3 regions of the Bacillus thuringiensis genome follow, and region 1 is predicted to be linked to each of the others. Evidence: a T-box and tRNA genes for the amino acid it is inferred to sense, from the RefSeq annotation. Region 1 holds a T-box; the other regions hold tRNA genes.

Region 1 (4,658 bases):
CTTTCACAAGCTTACCAGCATGGTAACCTTGGCTAATTAAGTCTTTCGTTACACCTGCTAGGATGTTTACTTTATCGTCATTAACAGACGCTAATACAACAACTGCTGACTCTAATTTATTTTTTAGATCATCCATCATCGTACGTAAGTTGTTCATATCTGCAACATTTACTTTCGCTGCTAATACATTCACACCATCAACTGTCATTACAGAATCAGTTAAGTTTCCAGCTTCGATATTGCTTAATTTCGCAGCAAGAGATTCATTTTCTTTTTGCAGTTGTTTCACTTCAGCAAATAGACCATCAACCCTTGTTAAAATATCTTTCGGATTTGTTTTCATTTTTCCTGCTGCTTCTTTTAATAAACCTACTTGATCGTTCATTAATTCGTATGCAGACTTACCAGTTACTGCTTCAATACGACGAGTTCCTGCACCGATACCAGACTCAGCAACGATTTTGAAAATACCGATAGAAGCTGTATTATCAACGTGACAACCACCACAAAGCTCTAAGCTGTAATCGCCAACTTGTACAACACGTACAACATCTCCGTATTTTTCACCGAATAATGCCATTGCGCCCATTTCTTTCGCTTCTTCGATTGCTTTTTGAGAAATCTCAACATCAATACTTTCCCAAATTTTCTCGTTTACCATACGCTCAATTTTTTCTAATTCGTCAGCTTGTACTTGACCGAAGTGAGAGAAGTCAAAGCGTAGACGTTCAGAAGTTACAAGAGAACCTGCTTGGTTAACGTGTGTTCCAAGTACGTCTTTTAATGCTTGGTGTAGTAAGTGAGTTGCTGTATGATTTTTTACAACGCTACTACGGTTTTTCGTATCGATAATAGCTTTTACAGCCGCATCTTTCGTTAATGTACCTTCTTCAACAACAACTTTATGCAAGTTTTGACCGTTTGGTGCTTTTTGTACGTCTTTTACAAGAACTTTCACACCATCCGCAAGAAGGTAACCACGGTCTGCAATTTGTCCACCGCTCTCAGCATAGAATGGTGTTACATCAAGCATTAATTGTCCTTCTTCACCAGCTTGTAAACTGTCTGTGTATTCGCCGTTTTTCACAAGTGCAACAACGTTACTTTCTGTTGCAACTGTACCGTAACCAACGAACTCACTCGCTACTTTAACTTCTCCAAGTACACCGCCTTGAACTTGCATTGAGTCAACGTCTTGACGAGCAGCACGTGCACGCTCACGTTGTTTTTCCATTTCATTTTCAAAGCCTTCATGATCAACTGTCATACCAGCTTCTTCTGCATATTCTTCTGTTAATTCGATTGGGAAACCGTATGTGTCATATAGACGGAACGCATCTACTCCAGAAATAACAGTTGTTTTTTCTTCTTTTGCTTTTGTAATAACTTCAGCTAAAATCGCTTCACCATCATGAAGTGTTTCATGGAAACGCTCTTCTTCGTTTTTCACAACTTTCGCAATGAAATCTTTCTTTTCAAGTACTTCTGGATAGAAGTCTTTCATTACTTCTCCAACAACCGGTACTAATTCAAACATGAATGGACGGTTAATGTTTAATTTCTTCGAATAACGAACAGCGCGGCGTAATAAACGACGTAATACATAACCACGGCCTTCGTTAGAAGGAAGAGCACCGTCACCAACAGCAAATGTTACTGTACGGATATGGTCAGCAATTACTTTAAATGCCATATCTTTTTCTAAATCGCCATTACGGTATTTCTCACCAGAAATTGATTCTGTTGCACCAATCATCGGCATGAATAGATCTGTATCAAAGTTCGTAGGCACATCTTGAACGATAGATGTCATACGTTCTAGACCCATCCCTGTATCAATGTTTTTCTTAGGAAGTGGTGTATATGAACCATCTGGATTATGATTAAATTGAGAGAATACAAGGTTCCATACTTCTAAGTAACGCTCGTTTTCTCCGCCTGGATATAATTCTGGGTCACTAAAGTCATTACCGTAAGCTTCTCCGCGGTCATAGAAAATCTCTGTATTCGGTCCACTTGGCCCTTCACCGATATCCCAGAAGTTTTCTTCTAAACGGATAATACGCTCTTTTGGAACACCCATTTTCTCATTCCAAATTGTAAATGCTTCTTCATCTTCTGGATGGATTGTAACTGATAGTAATTCTTTATCGAATCCGATCCATTTGTCGCTCGTTAAGAATTCCCAAGCCCATGTAATTGCTTCTTCTTTGAAGTAATCACCAATTGAGAAGTTTCCTAACATTTCAAAGAATGTATGGTGACGAGCTGTTTTCCCTACGTTTTCAATATCGTTTGTACGAATTGATTTTTGAGCATTTGTAATACGTGGATTTTGTGGGATTACACGCCCATCAAAATATTTTTTTAATGTTGCTACACCACTATTAATCCATAGAAGAGATGGATCTTCATGTGGAACTAGTGATGCACTAGGTTCTACTGCATGTCCTTTTTCTTGGAAAAAGTCTAAAAACATTTGACGAATTTGTGCGCCTGTTAGTTGTTTCATTGTATTTTCCTCCTTAAATATAAAAAACTCCCGCCCCTATAAAAGGGACGAGAGTTAACTCGCGATACCACCCTAATTATGAATTGATTACAATAACAATCAATTCATCACCTCATGGTGCCGTAACGTGGCAAGACGGCAGTGATTAGCTGCTCTCAGGATTAGCTTTCTGTTACCCTTCATTTAAAGCTTCTTTCAGCCATATGGAAGCTTCTCTCTATAAATGGACTGTAACGTACTTGTTCCGTCATTGATTTAATGTATTATATGACTAAATATAATAGAATTCTCTTAAGTTTGTCAATGTAGATAATCATTTATATTGTATTAATCGCTTATTAATCATAGGTATTCTACTATTCATTCTTAACAGCCTTTTCATATATTATGCGTTTATTAATAAATTGGAATCTCCTTACAATAATAATTTATAAAATTTTCTAAATATTACTTTTTTTGCTATAATTAAATTGTTATTAACAAAATAAAGGAGCGATTACAATGACAACCTTACTTAACAAAGCTAAAAACATATTAGCGACTGACGAAACGATATTATTTTACGCAGCATGTTCATTAGACATATTTATTTATCGTTCCGTCGCAAGGCCAGGCCTATTGATTTTAACGAACAAAAGGCTATTCTTTTATGGACCAGATGTAAGTAAGAATCCAATATTTGAAGAGTACTCTTTTGCAAAAATTTCTAATCTAAAAGAACAAAAGCGTCTTTTCAACAATCAAATTGTATTTATGTATGATAATGAATGGAAAAAAATAAAACATATTCAAACAAATGATGTGAGCTCCCTCGTCCAAAAGATACACGAGCAGCTTTCTAAATAAATATATGATTAGCCCTCCATTTCTTACATAGAGGGCTTCTATACTTACACATCTTCTTTTTTCAAGAGAGGTCTCACATGAACAATGACAGTACGAATAACTGCTAAAATCGGAACCGATATTAGTAATCCTACAATACCAGCTACTTCCCCCCCAACTAGTAATGCAAGCATAATAATAACAGGATGCATACGAAGTGACTTACCAACAATGTAAGGCGATAAAATGTTACTTTCCACAAATTGCAAAATAGCAATCGTAATCCCCGCCTTAATAAGTAAACTCGTTGATACCGTTGCTGCAATCATTAACGTAGGGATTGCTCCTAAAATAGGACCAAAGTATGGGATTATATCCGTTACCCCAATAATAATACCAAGCAATAATGGATACTTCATACCGATAAACCAAAAAGAAAGAGCTGATACGCTCCCTAATACTAAGCAAACAAATAACTGCCCTCGAATATAACTTCCAAGTGACTTATCAATTTCTTTTGCAAGCATTTGCCCCGTACCTCGCCATTTACTTGGGGCTAATTTCCAAAAGATATGATAAAACTCACCATAATCTTTTAATATGTAAAATACAATGAACGGTATTAAGAAAATAATGAGCAATGAATCGAGTACACCACGCGCTGTACTCATCACTTTATTTAAAAGTGCTTGAATCTTCGTTTCTACACCACCAAAAATTTGTTTCACCTTTTCATGAATAAACGACGGGAAATTCGCTGTTTGTTCTGTAACACCATCCATCCACGAATCGTACATCTTTGTAAACTGCGGAAATTGTTCATTAATCTCTTGTAACTGTTTAATAACGATTGGCGTTCCTTTATAAATTCCATAACCAATTCCACCAAAGAAAAGAATGTAAATGAGCAAAATAGCAAGTGTGCGTGGCATTCCTTCCTTATGGATTTTTTCAATTAAAGGGTGCAATAAATACGCAATAAAACAGGCGATAAGAAACGGCGTAATTGCTACTTTAAATACAAAAATAATCGGTGCCCATAGTGGCTTAATTTTTAAAAAGACGAGCAAACAAAGAAAAACAAGTAACAATAATCCTAAACGATATATCCAAATGATTTTAAGATTCTTCACATGAAAAACCTCCTCCACCTTTATTTTGAAAATAAATGGGTTAGGTTATGTGTGAAACTTTTAAAATCTTTTCATACGGACCATACTGTTTTTTAAAGACGTACATATAAATAACATAACAAGGACAACCACCCCTGAGAATACAGCATGAAATAATGTAATCAGGAGGGCTAATTATGGTTTTGTTT
Region 2 (4,658 bases), 1.2 Mb from region 1:
CTCCTCCAATTCCATAAAGACGAAGAAGTCGTTTTTTCGTTTCCACTAAATTCAGCTAATAACATATCCTTCAGCTGTTCTGTCTTCAAGTCACGATGCAACTTGCCATTTTTCGTTAAAGAAATTTGACCAGTTTCTTCCGACACAACTACTGTAATACTATCAGTGACTTCACTAACTCCCATTGCAGCACGATGTCTAGTTCCTAATTCTTTAGAAATAAACGGACTTTCTGATAATGGAAGATAGCATGCTGCTGCTTTAATTGTACTTCCTTGCATAATTACTGCTCCGTCATGAAGAGGTGTATTTGGAATAAAAATATTAATAAGTAGTTCCGATGATACGTTTGCATTCAGCGGAATACCCGTTTCCACATAATCACCCATACCGGTCTCTTTTGACAAAGTAATTAATGCACCAATTCTACGTTTTCCCATATATTCGGTTGCTTTTGCTATCGCTGTTGCAACCATCTCAGGTTCATCATCCTCATGAGTTCCAACACGCGAAAATAAACTCCCGCGTCCTAGCTGCTCAAGTGCTCTTCGTAATTCTGGCTGAAAGATAATAATAACGGCTAAAAATCCCCACGTTAATACTTGTTCAGTTAGCCAATATAGCGTATGCAATTCAAGGAAAATACTGATCATCCGAACGACAATAATAACTGTAATCCCTTTTAAAAGTTGAACAGCCTTCGTCCCTCGGATTATGAGAATTAGCTTATATATAATAAACCATACAACGGCAATATCTAATACCGTACTAAGATATTTCAAAATGGTCGTATCTTCAAAAGGCATGCTAACCCTTCCTCCTACTTACGAGCAATTCTATCCATATATTGAAATATTGTTTTATGCTCTATCTGTATGTATTTCCAACAACTAGTTAATTATACCATACATGAAACAAACGACAATTACAAACAACCCCCTTTAGCTCAAATTGGTAAGATGTCAAACATTTTTATTGTACAGTATAATATAAATCATTATTATACGCTTATTTTCAAATAAAAAAAGCAACTTCTCAGTTGCTTTTCTTACATTTATTTTAGTTTTTCACCGAATAAAGAACCCATTAAAGCAACTGCTGTTGTTGCCGTTCTATTTCTCTCATCTAAAATCGTATTTACCTCAACAAATTCAGCAGATGTGATAATATCCGCTTCTGCCAACATTTCCATCGCCAAGTGGCTTTCACGATAAGATAGACCACCAATTACAGGCGTCCCAACACCTGGTGCATCATGAGGATCAAGACCATCTAAATCTAATGATAAGTGTACACCATCAGTATGAGATAAATATGCGATTGTTTCTTCCATAACAGCCGTCATCCCCATACGATCAATTTCATGCATTGAGAACACTTTAATACCTTCATTGCGAATGAAATCTTTTTCTCCTTCATCCAATGCACGCGCACCGATAATTACGACATTCTCTTTTTTCACCTTTGGATATGCTCCATATAAATCTACAAGTGAAGAATGTCCATAACCTAAACTTGCTGCAAGTGACATACCGTGAATATTTCCAGATGGTGAAGTTTCCTCTGTATTTAAATCACCGTGTGCATCATACCAAATAACACCTAAGTTTTTATAATGTTTTGCTACACCAGCTAATGTACCGATAGCAATACTATGGTCACCACCTAATACAAGTGGAAAACGACCTTCTTCTATAATATGATCCACCTTACTTGCTAATTCATTACATACAGTTGCAACTTGTGTAAGGTTTCTTAATTTTGTATTTTCATCTATCTCTTTTTCTCTCTCTATACGTATATCTCCCATATCTTTAACGTTATATCCAATTTCTTCAATTCTTTCAATTACCCCTGCATAACGGATTGCGCTCGGTCCCATATCAACGCCACGACGCATCTGCCCTAAATCCATTGGAACTCCAATAACTGAGATTTCTTTTTTCATAGATAGTATCCCCCTTCTGTGCCTTCACTAAATATTTTAAATCTTTTATATAGTCTGACTCAACTCGACATTTTTCTGTATGGATATACAAATTATTCACTTATATTCACGTTGAAAATCAAATTTCAAGACTATTCTATGTATAAAGTTAACTTAATGAAACAATCACAATCACTATTATTAAATAATAATAAAAAAACAACCCTACATTTAGAAGTGTTTTTCTGACGCTATTTTCCATACTGTTGCAATATTCTTCGTTGTCATTTCAATATTTTCTTCTGCTACTCTATATGCTTCTTCTAGTGTCATCGGTCTCGTTGTAATACTAAATACCGCATCTATTCCTTTCTCGTACACGGCTGAATAATCAGATGATACAGACCCTCCAATAGCAATTACAGGCACAGAAAAACGTTTCGCACGCCCCGCAACACCAACAGGAGCCTTCCCATATGCAGTTTGTTCATCTATTCTACCTTCACCAGTTATAATGAGATCTGCATCTTCTATATGTTTATCGAAATTTGTATAATCCAATACAATTTCAATGCCCCTTCGCAAGTCTCCCTTTAGCACTGAAATAACAGCCGCTCCCATTCCTCCTGCTGCCCCTGCACCAGGTATTTCAGATACATCAGAAGATACATATCTTTTAAGGATATTCGCATAATGTTTTAAATTCTCATCTAGCTCTTTCATCATCTCTACATTCGCACCCTTTTGTCTCCCAAATACGAAAGATGCTCCCTGCATTCCGACTAATGGATTATCCACATCACATGCCGCTTCTATCTTTACCCCCTTTAAGCGTGGGTCCATTTGTGAAAAATCAATAGCAACAATCGAATGTAACGTACCTCCAGATGGATCTATTACTTCACCCTTGTCATTTATAAATCTTACTCCTAAAGCTGCTAACATGCCTGCCCCACCATCGTTTGTAGCACTTCCTCCAAGTCCTAAAATTATGTACTCCGCCCCTTGATTTAGCGCATGTAATATAAGTTCTCCTGTTCCTTTTGTCGTTGTAATAAGTGGGTTTCGCTTTTCAACTGGAACGTGCTGTAATCCTGATGCTGCTGCCATTTCAATAAACGCTGTCTTTTTATCTTTAGACACGCCATAAAAAGCTTGTACACTTTCTCTAAGCGGTCCTGTCACACTAATTGATATAATTCTCCCCCCTGTAGCATCAACAAGCGATTCAACCGTCCCTTCTCCTCCATCTCCAATTGGTATTTTCACATACTTTGCATTAGGAAAAATTGCTCTAAAACCTCTTTCAATAGCTTCACATACTTCTATAGCTTTTAGGCTTTCTTTATATGAATCAGATGCAATAACAACTTTCACAATTATCCCCCATCCCTTATTTTTACGTTTTCTTCATTTTAAACGATAAATATAAAAGTTGTCTTTTTAAACACAAAAAAGCTTACATCATATGATGTAAGCTTTTTCTATTTAGATGGAGCCTAGCGGGATCGAACCGCTGACCTCCTGCGTGCAAGGCAGGCGCTCTCCCAGCTGAGCTAAGGCCCCTTAGTAATAAAGCGGAAGACGGGATTCGAACCCGCGACCCCAACCTTGGCAAGGTTGTATTCTACCACTGAACTACTTCCGCGAAAATGGTGAGCCATGAAGGATTCGAACCTTCGACCCTCTGATTAAAAGTCAGATGCTCTACCAACTGAGCTAATGGCTCGTAAATGGCTGGGCTAGCTGGATTCGAACCAGCGCATGACGGAGTCAAAGTCCGTTGCCTTACCGCTTGGCTATAGCCCATTAATATTTACTAGTATGGTTATCTTCTCAAAAAAATAAACCCTTTCAGGTTATTTTTAAGAAAATGGTGGAGGGGGGCAGATTCGAACTGCCGAACCCGAAGGAGCGGATTTACAGTCCGCCGCGTTTAGCCACTTCGCTACCCCTCCGACATTTAAACATATATGGTGGAGGATGACGGGATCGAACCGCCGACCCCCTGCTTGTAAGGCAGGTGCTCTCCCAGCTGAGCTAATCCTCCAAAAGTGGTGACCCGTACGGGATTCGAACCCGTGTTACCGCCGTGAAAGGGCGGTGTCTTAACCACTTGACCAACGGGCCAAAAATTTAAAAACTTTTTCCAAGCTTCCAACCGGGCTTGAACCGGTGACCTCTTCCTTACCATGGAAGTACTCTACCAGCTGAGCTATGGAAGCATAATGGCTCCGCAGGTAGGAATCGAACCTACGACCGATCGGTTAACAGCCGATAGCTCTACCGCTGAGCTACTGCGGAATAATACAAGCCTGGCAACGTCCTACTCTCACAGGGACAAGGTCCCAACTACCATCGGCGCTAGAGAGCTTAACTTCCGTGTTCGGTATGGGAACGGGTGTGACCTCTCTGCCATCATTACCAGACTTTTATCATTATACACATTCTTTTCAGAATGTCAAAAGGAATTTTAAATATATATTCCTTCAAAACTAGATAACATTGCTACATATTATATGGTTAAGTCCTCGATCTATTAGTATTCGTCAGCTCCACATGTCACCATGCTTCCACCTCGAACCTATCAACCTGATCATCTTTCAGGGATCTTACTAGCTTACGCTATGGGAAATCTCATCTTGAGGGGGGCTTCATGCTTAGATGCTTTCAGCACTTATCCCTTCCGCACATAGCTACCCAGCTATGCCCTTGGCAGAACAACTGGTAC
Region 3 (4,658 bases), 470 kb from region 1:
AGACAGTTCGGTCCCTATCCGTCGTGGGCGTAGGAAATTTGAGAGGAGCTGTCCTTAGTACGAGAGGACCGGGATGGACGCACCGCTGGTGTACCAGTTGTTCTGCCAAGGGCATAGCTGGGTAGCTATGTGCGGAAGGGATAAGTGCTGAAAGCATCTAAGCATGAAGCCCCCCTCAAGATGAGATTTCCCATAGCGTAAGCTAGTAAGATCCCTGAAAGATGATCAGGTTGATAGGTTCGAGGTGGAAGCATGGTGACATGTGGAGCTGACGAATACTAATAGATCGAGGACTTAACCATATAATATGAAGCAATGTTATCTAGTTTTGAAAGAATATAAAAAAACTTGTTGACTTTAGAAGTTAAACGAGTTACAATAATTCTTGTCTTAAATGAATACAGTCTGGTAATGATGGCAGAGAGGTCACACCCGTTCCCATACCGAACACGGAAGTTAAGCTCTCTAGCGCCGATGGTAGTTGGGACCTTGTCCCTGTGAGAGTAGGACGTTGCCAGGCAAATGGAGGATTAGCTCAGCTGGGAGAGCACCTGCCTTACAAGCAGGGGGTCGGCGGTTCGATCCCGTCATCCTCCACCATTTAGCCGACTTAGCTCAATTGGTAGAGCAACTGACTTGTAATCAGTAGGTTGGGGGTTCAAGTCCTCTAGTCGGCACCAGAAAATCATGGCGGTTGTGGCGAAGTGGTTAACGCACCGGATTGTGGCTCCGGCATTCGTGGGTTCGATTCCCATCAGTCGCCCCATTTTTTCTTAAAATATTAATATGCGGGTGTGGCGGAATTGGCAGACGCACTAGACTTAGGATCTAGCGCCTTTGGCGTGGGGGTTCGACTCCCTTCACCCGCACTTTTAATAAAATATCTCAAACATGTCTTGCGGAAGTAGTTCAGTGGTAGAATACAACCTTGCCAAGGTTGGGGTCGCGGGTTCGAATCCCGTCTTCCGCTCCAATTTTCAATATGACATGCCGGGGTGGCGGAACAGGCAGACGCACAGGACTTAAAATCCTGCGGTGGGTGACCACCGTGCGGGTTCGACCCCCGCCCTCGGCACCATATGCGCCCGTAGCTCAATTGGATAGAGCGTTTGACTACGGATCAAGAGGTTAGGGGTTCGACTCCTCTCGGGCGCGCTTTTATTAACGGGAAGTGGCTCAGCTTGGTAGAGCACCTGGTTTGGGACCAGGGGGTCGCAGGTTCAAATCCTGTCTTCCCGATATTCCCAAAAACATGGGGCCTTAGCTCAGCTGGGAGAGCGCCTGCCTTGCACGCAGGAGGTCAGCGGTTCGATCCCGCTAGGCTCCACTTATTTTAATATCATTTATGGCGGTGTAGCTCAGCTGGCTAGAGCGTACGGTTCATACCCGTGAGGTCGGGGGTTCGATCCCCTCCGCCGCTACCATAAAGGACCTTTAGCTCAGCTGGTTAGAGCAGACGGCTCATAACCGTCCGGTCGTAGGTTCGAGTCCTACAAGGTCCACCACTAAAGGTTTATATCTCGGAGGTATACCCAAGTTCGGCTGAAGGGATCGGTCTTGAAAACCGACAGGCGGCGAGAGTCGCGCGGGGGTTCGAATCCCTCTACCTCCTCCATTTTTTCTTAAATTACATATTATATCATCGCGGGGTGGAGCAGTACGGTAGCTCGTCGGGCTCATAACCCGAAGGTCGCAGGTTCAAATCCTGTCCCCGCAACCAAATGGTCCCGTGGTGTAGTGGTTAACATGCCTGCCTGTCACGCAGGAGATCGCCGGTTCGACCCCGGTCGGGACCGCCATTTTAATAAGGCTCGGTAGCTCAGTCGGTAGAGCAGAGGACTGAAAATCCTCGTGTCGGCGGTTCGATTCCGTCCCGAGCCACCATTTTGAAGTCGCAAGCCGGCTTAGCTCAATTGGTAGAGCAACTGACTTGTAATCAGTAGGTTGGGGGTTCAAGTCCTCTAGCCGGCACCACTTTCAAAATGAGCCATTAGCTCAGTTGGTAGAGCATCTGACTTTTAATCAGAGGGTCGAAGGTTCGAATCCTTCATGGCTCACCATTTTCAATTTAATGCGGGTGTAGTTTAGTGGTAAAACAAGAGCCTTCCAAGCTCTGGTCGAGAGTTCGATTCTCTTCACCCGCTTTTCAATTATGGGCCTATAGCTCAGCTGGTTAGAGCGCACGCCTGATAAGCGTGAGGTCGATGGTTCGAGTCCATTTAGGCCCACCATAATTGTTCCGCAGTAGCTCAGTGGTAGAGCTATCGGCTGTTAACCGATCGGTCGTAGGTTCGAGTCCTACCTGCGGAGCCATATTATAGAGAAGTACCCAAGTGGCTCAAGGGGCTCCCCTGCTAAGGGAGTAGATCGCGAACGCGGTGCGAGGGTTCGAATCCCTTCTTCTCTGCCAGAACTGGCCCGTTGGTCAAGTGGTTAAGACACCGCCCTTTCACGGCGGTAACACGGGTTCGAATCCCGTACGGGTCATACTAAAAGAGATAGCATAATCTGCTATCTCTTTTTTGTTGTGTATAGATATAGAAGAAGCTATAACAGATTATAAATAATAAATTTTAAAAAGTTATATCAATTTAAATAGGATTACCTCTTCTTATACATAAGAAGAGGTAATCCTATTTTTTGAATATGTTTTAACCCTCTGCTGAATGCCCATCCGGTTTCATAACAGCATGACTATATGCGGAGTGAAGAGTTTTGTATCCTAAAAGTGCAATAGTTAAGGCAAGGCCTCCGGCTATAATGGCCACACTAAATCCTGCCCGAGCTCCAAAGTTATCAATAACTAAACCAGCTATCGCTGATCCTAGGGAGACTCCAATTCCAAGTCCTGTAATTGCCCAAGTCATTCCTTCGGTTATTTTTGATTCAGGTACGATTTTTTCCACAAGTCCCATGGTAATAATCATAGTAGGAGCGACAGATAACCCTGCAAAGAAAACAATAACTACTAGCCAAGTAATAGTGTTTACGAAAACTAGTGGCAGCATTGTTATCATGGATAGTGTGACTGCTATTAAAAATTGATTATAGGGTGGAGTACTGAGTTTAAGGGTACCGAAAATTAGACCTGCAAGGCATGAACCGATTGCATAGACAGAAAGTACAAAGCTAGCAGCTACGGTGTTTCCTTGATGTTCAGCAAAAGCTACACTAACGACATCTATTGTGCCAAATATAGTACCTATGGCGATGAGTGTGAATACTAGTACTCGCAAAGAACCGATTTTAAACACTGTTCCTTTGTTTGTAATGTCATGAGGGTGTACAGGCGGTTCTGTGCTTTTTTGCATGGTGAATAGGCATACCCCAATTGTAAGAAAAACAGATGATAAAAGTGGGCCCGCTTCTGGGAAGAACATAACACTTAAACTGACAGATAATACAGGACCAATGATGAAGCAAATTTCGTCGACGACCGATTCGAAGGAAAATGCTGTATGCAATTTATGGGATCCACGGTATAGTTTAGTCCAACGTGCACGCACCATGGCTGACATGTTGGGCATACAACCTGCACATAAGGCGGATAGAAATAGCGTCCAATAAGGAGCTTCATATTTCGTACATAGGAGTAAGAGGATCGTAAAGAAAACACTGATACCTGTAGTCGGAAGAAGTATGCGAGATTGCCCTAATTGATCGGCCATCCGAGAAATATGAGGAGCTAGTAAAGCTGATGATAATGTAAAGGTGGCTGCAACAGCTCCAGCAAGCCAATAGTCACCACGTAACTGAGATAACATTGTAACAATACCTATGCCCATCATTGATATAGGCATCCGAGCTATAAATCCTGCTAATGAGAATCCTTTTGTACCAGGAGCACTGAAAATTTCGCGGTAGGAATTAAACATGATAATCACCAAAGTATTTGACGTTTACATATACATTCTTCATTCTTTTAACTCCTCCTCTGTTTCATTAATACCTTCTATAAAAAGGGACAGTGAGTCAATGTAGGATATAGGTAAGAAGTTATATTATCTTGTAAGCTAGAAACAATTGACATACGCACCGTATGCCAATATCATATTAACATACGGTGCGTATGTCAATTAGAAAGTTTTATCGTTGGGTAGAGAGCTAACGATAAAAGGAGTTATTCTTTTACATAGAGAACGATACTATAATAGGATTCATTTTGAATAAAGAGAATGAATAGAAGTAGGAGGAAAAGATGGGTAGAAAAACAAGAGAAGAAATGATCATTGAAACACGTGCAAAATTGCTAAGTGCAGCAAGAGAGGCTTTTGGTACAGTTGGATATGTAAACACGTCTATGGATGATTTTACAGCATCTGTCGGTTTAACACGTGGTGCAATTTATCATCATTTTGGTGATAAAAAAGGATTGTTAGAAGCGGTTGTAAAAGAAATTGATATGGAAATGGATAATAAATTAGGAAAAGTATCAGATGAGGCGGAAGGAAAATGGGAAGGGTTTGTTGGGCGTTGTCGTGCGTATTTATCAATGGCACTTAATCCAGAGATCCAGCGAATTGTACTTCGTGATGCACCAGCAGTATTAGGAACTAGTTATTATCAATCATCACAGTCACAATGTTTAGTGACGATGGCGGAGATGCTTCAGCAACTAATGAAGGACTCTATTATTGAAAACACGGATTGTGAAGCAT

The links. A T-box is a leader RNA that pairs with one kind of tRNA and senses whether it is charged. The one in region 1 lies ahead of alaS (alanine--tRNA ligase), so its partner is inferred to be a tRNA-Ala.
Positions count from the first base shown of each region.
Region 2: it has a tRNA-Ala gene. The T-box ahead of alaS (alanine--tRNA ligase) is inferred to sense a tRNA for this amino acid. The anticodon was not compared.
Region 3: it has a tRNA-Ala gene. The T-box ahead of alaS (alanine--tRNA ligase) is inferred to sense a tRNA for this amino acid. The anticodon was not compared.

Region 1 is NZ_CP012099.1:4,217,417-4,222,074, forward strand. Features, by position in the region: gene alaS (alanine--tRNA ligase) at 1-2,512, opposite strand, end outside; T-box leader at 2,553-2,772, opposite strand; gene AC241_RS21775 (PH domain-containing protein) at 3,014-3,358, shown strand; gene AC241_RS21780 (AI-2E family transporter) at 3,403-4,470, opposite strand; gene AC241_RS21785 (hypothetical protein) at 4,647-4,658, shown strand, end outside.
Region 2 is NZ_CP012099.1:155,542-160,199, reverse strand. Features, by position in the region: gene cdaA (diadenylate cyclase CdaA) at 1-806, opposite strand, end outside; gene rocF (arginase) at 1,055-1,948, opposite strand; gene AC241_RS00940 (glycerate kinase) at 2,159-3,304, opposite strand; tRNA gene AC241_RS00935 (tRNA-Ala) at 3,421-3,493, opposite strand; tRNA gene AC241_RS00930 (tRNA-Gly) at 3,504-3,575, opposite strand; tRNA gene AC241_RS00925 (tRNA-Lys) at 3,581-3,656, opposite strand; tRNA gene AC241_RS00920 (tRNA-Gln) at 3,662-3,736, opposite strand; tRNA gene AC241_RS00915 (tRNA-Tyr) at 3,802-3,885, opposite strand; tRNA gene AC241_RS00910 (tRNA-Val) at 3,902-3,977, opposite strand; tRNA gene AC241_RS00905 (tRNA-Glu) at 3,983-4,057, opposite strand; tRNA gene AC241_RS00900 (tRNA-Thr) at 4,080-4,152, opposite strand; tRNA gene AC241_RS00895 (tRNA-Asn) at 4,157-4,231, opposite strand; rRNA gene rrf (5S ribosomal RNA) at 4,241-4,356, opposite strand; rRNA gene AC241_RS00885 (23S ribosomal RNA) at 4,447-4,658, opposite strand, start outside.
Region 3 is NZ_CP012099.1:4,688,198-4,692,855, reverse strand. Features, by position in the region: rRNA gene AC241_RS24335 (23S ribosomal RNA) at 1-302, shown strand, start outside; rRNA gene rrf (5S ribosomal RNA) at 405-520, shown strand; tRNA gene AC241_RS24325 (tRNA-Val) at 525-600, shown strand; tRNA gene AC241_RS24320 (tRNA-Thr) at 605-680, shown strand; tRNA gene AC241_RS24315 (tRNA-His) at 691-766, shown strand; tRNA gene AC241_RS24310 (tRNA-Leu) at 789-869, shown strand; tRNA gene AC241_RS24305 (tRNA-Gly) at 899-973, shown strand; tRNA gene AC241_RS24300 (tRNA-Leu) at 990-1,078, shown strand; tRNA gene AC241_RS24295 (tRNA-Arg) at 1,082-1,155, shown strand; tRNA gene AC241_RS24290 (tRNA-Pro) at 1,166-1,239, shown strand; tRNA gene AC241_RS24285 (tRNA-Ala) at 1,255-1,327, shown strand; tRNA gene AC241_RS24280 (tRNA-Met) at 1,348-1,424, shown strand; tRNA gene AC241_RS24275 (tRNA-Ile) at 1,429-1,505, shown strand; tRNA gene AC241_RS24270 (tRNA-Ser) at 1,523-1,615, shown strand; tRNA gene AC241_RS24265 (tRNA-Met) at 1,644-1,720, shown strand; tRNA gene AC241_RS24260 (tRNA-Asp) at 1,724-1,799, shown strand; tRNA gene AC241_RS24255 (tRNA-Phe) at 1,809-1,884, shown strand; tRNA gene AC241_RS24250 (tRNA-Thr) at 1,899-1,974, shown strand; tRNA gene AC241_RS24245 (tRNA-Lys) at 1,985-2,060, shown strand; tRNA gene AC241_RS24240 (tRNA-Gly) at 2,074-2,144, shown strand; tRNA gene AC241_RS24235 (tRNA-Ile) at 2,155-2,231, shown strand; tRNA gene AC241_RS24230 (tRNA-Asn) at 2,239-2,313, shown strand; tRNA gene AC241_RS24225 (tRNA-Ser) at 2,320-2,410, shown strand; tRNA gene AC241_RS24220 (tRNA-Glu) at 2,416-2,487, shown strand; gene AC241_RS24215 (MFS transporter) at 2,652-3,875, opposite strand; gene AC241_RS24210 (TetR/AcrR family transcriptional regulator) at 4,199-4,658, shown strand, end outside.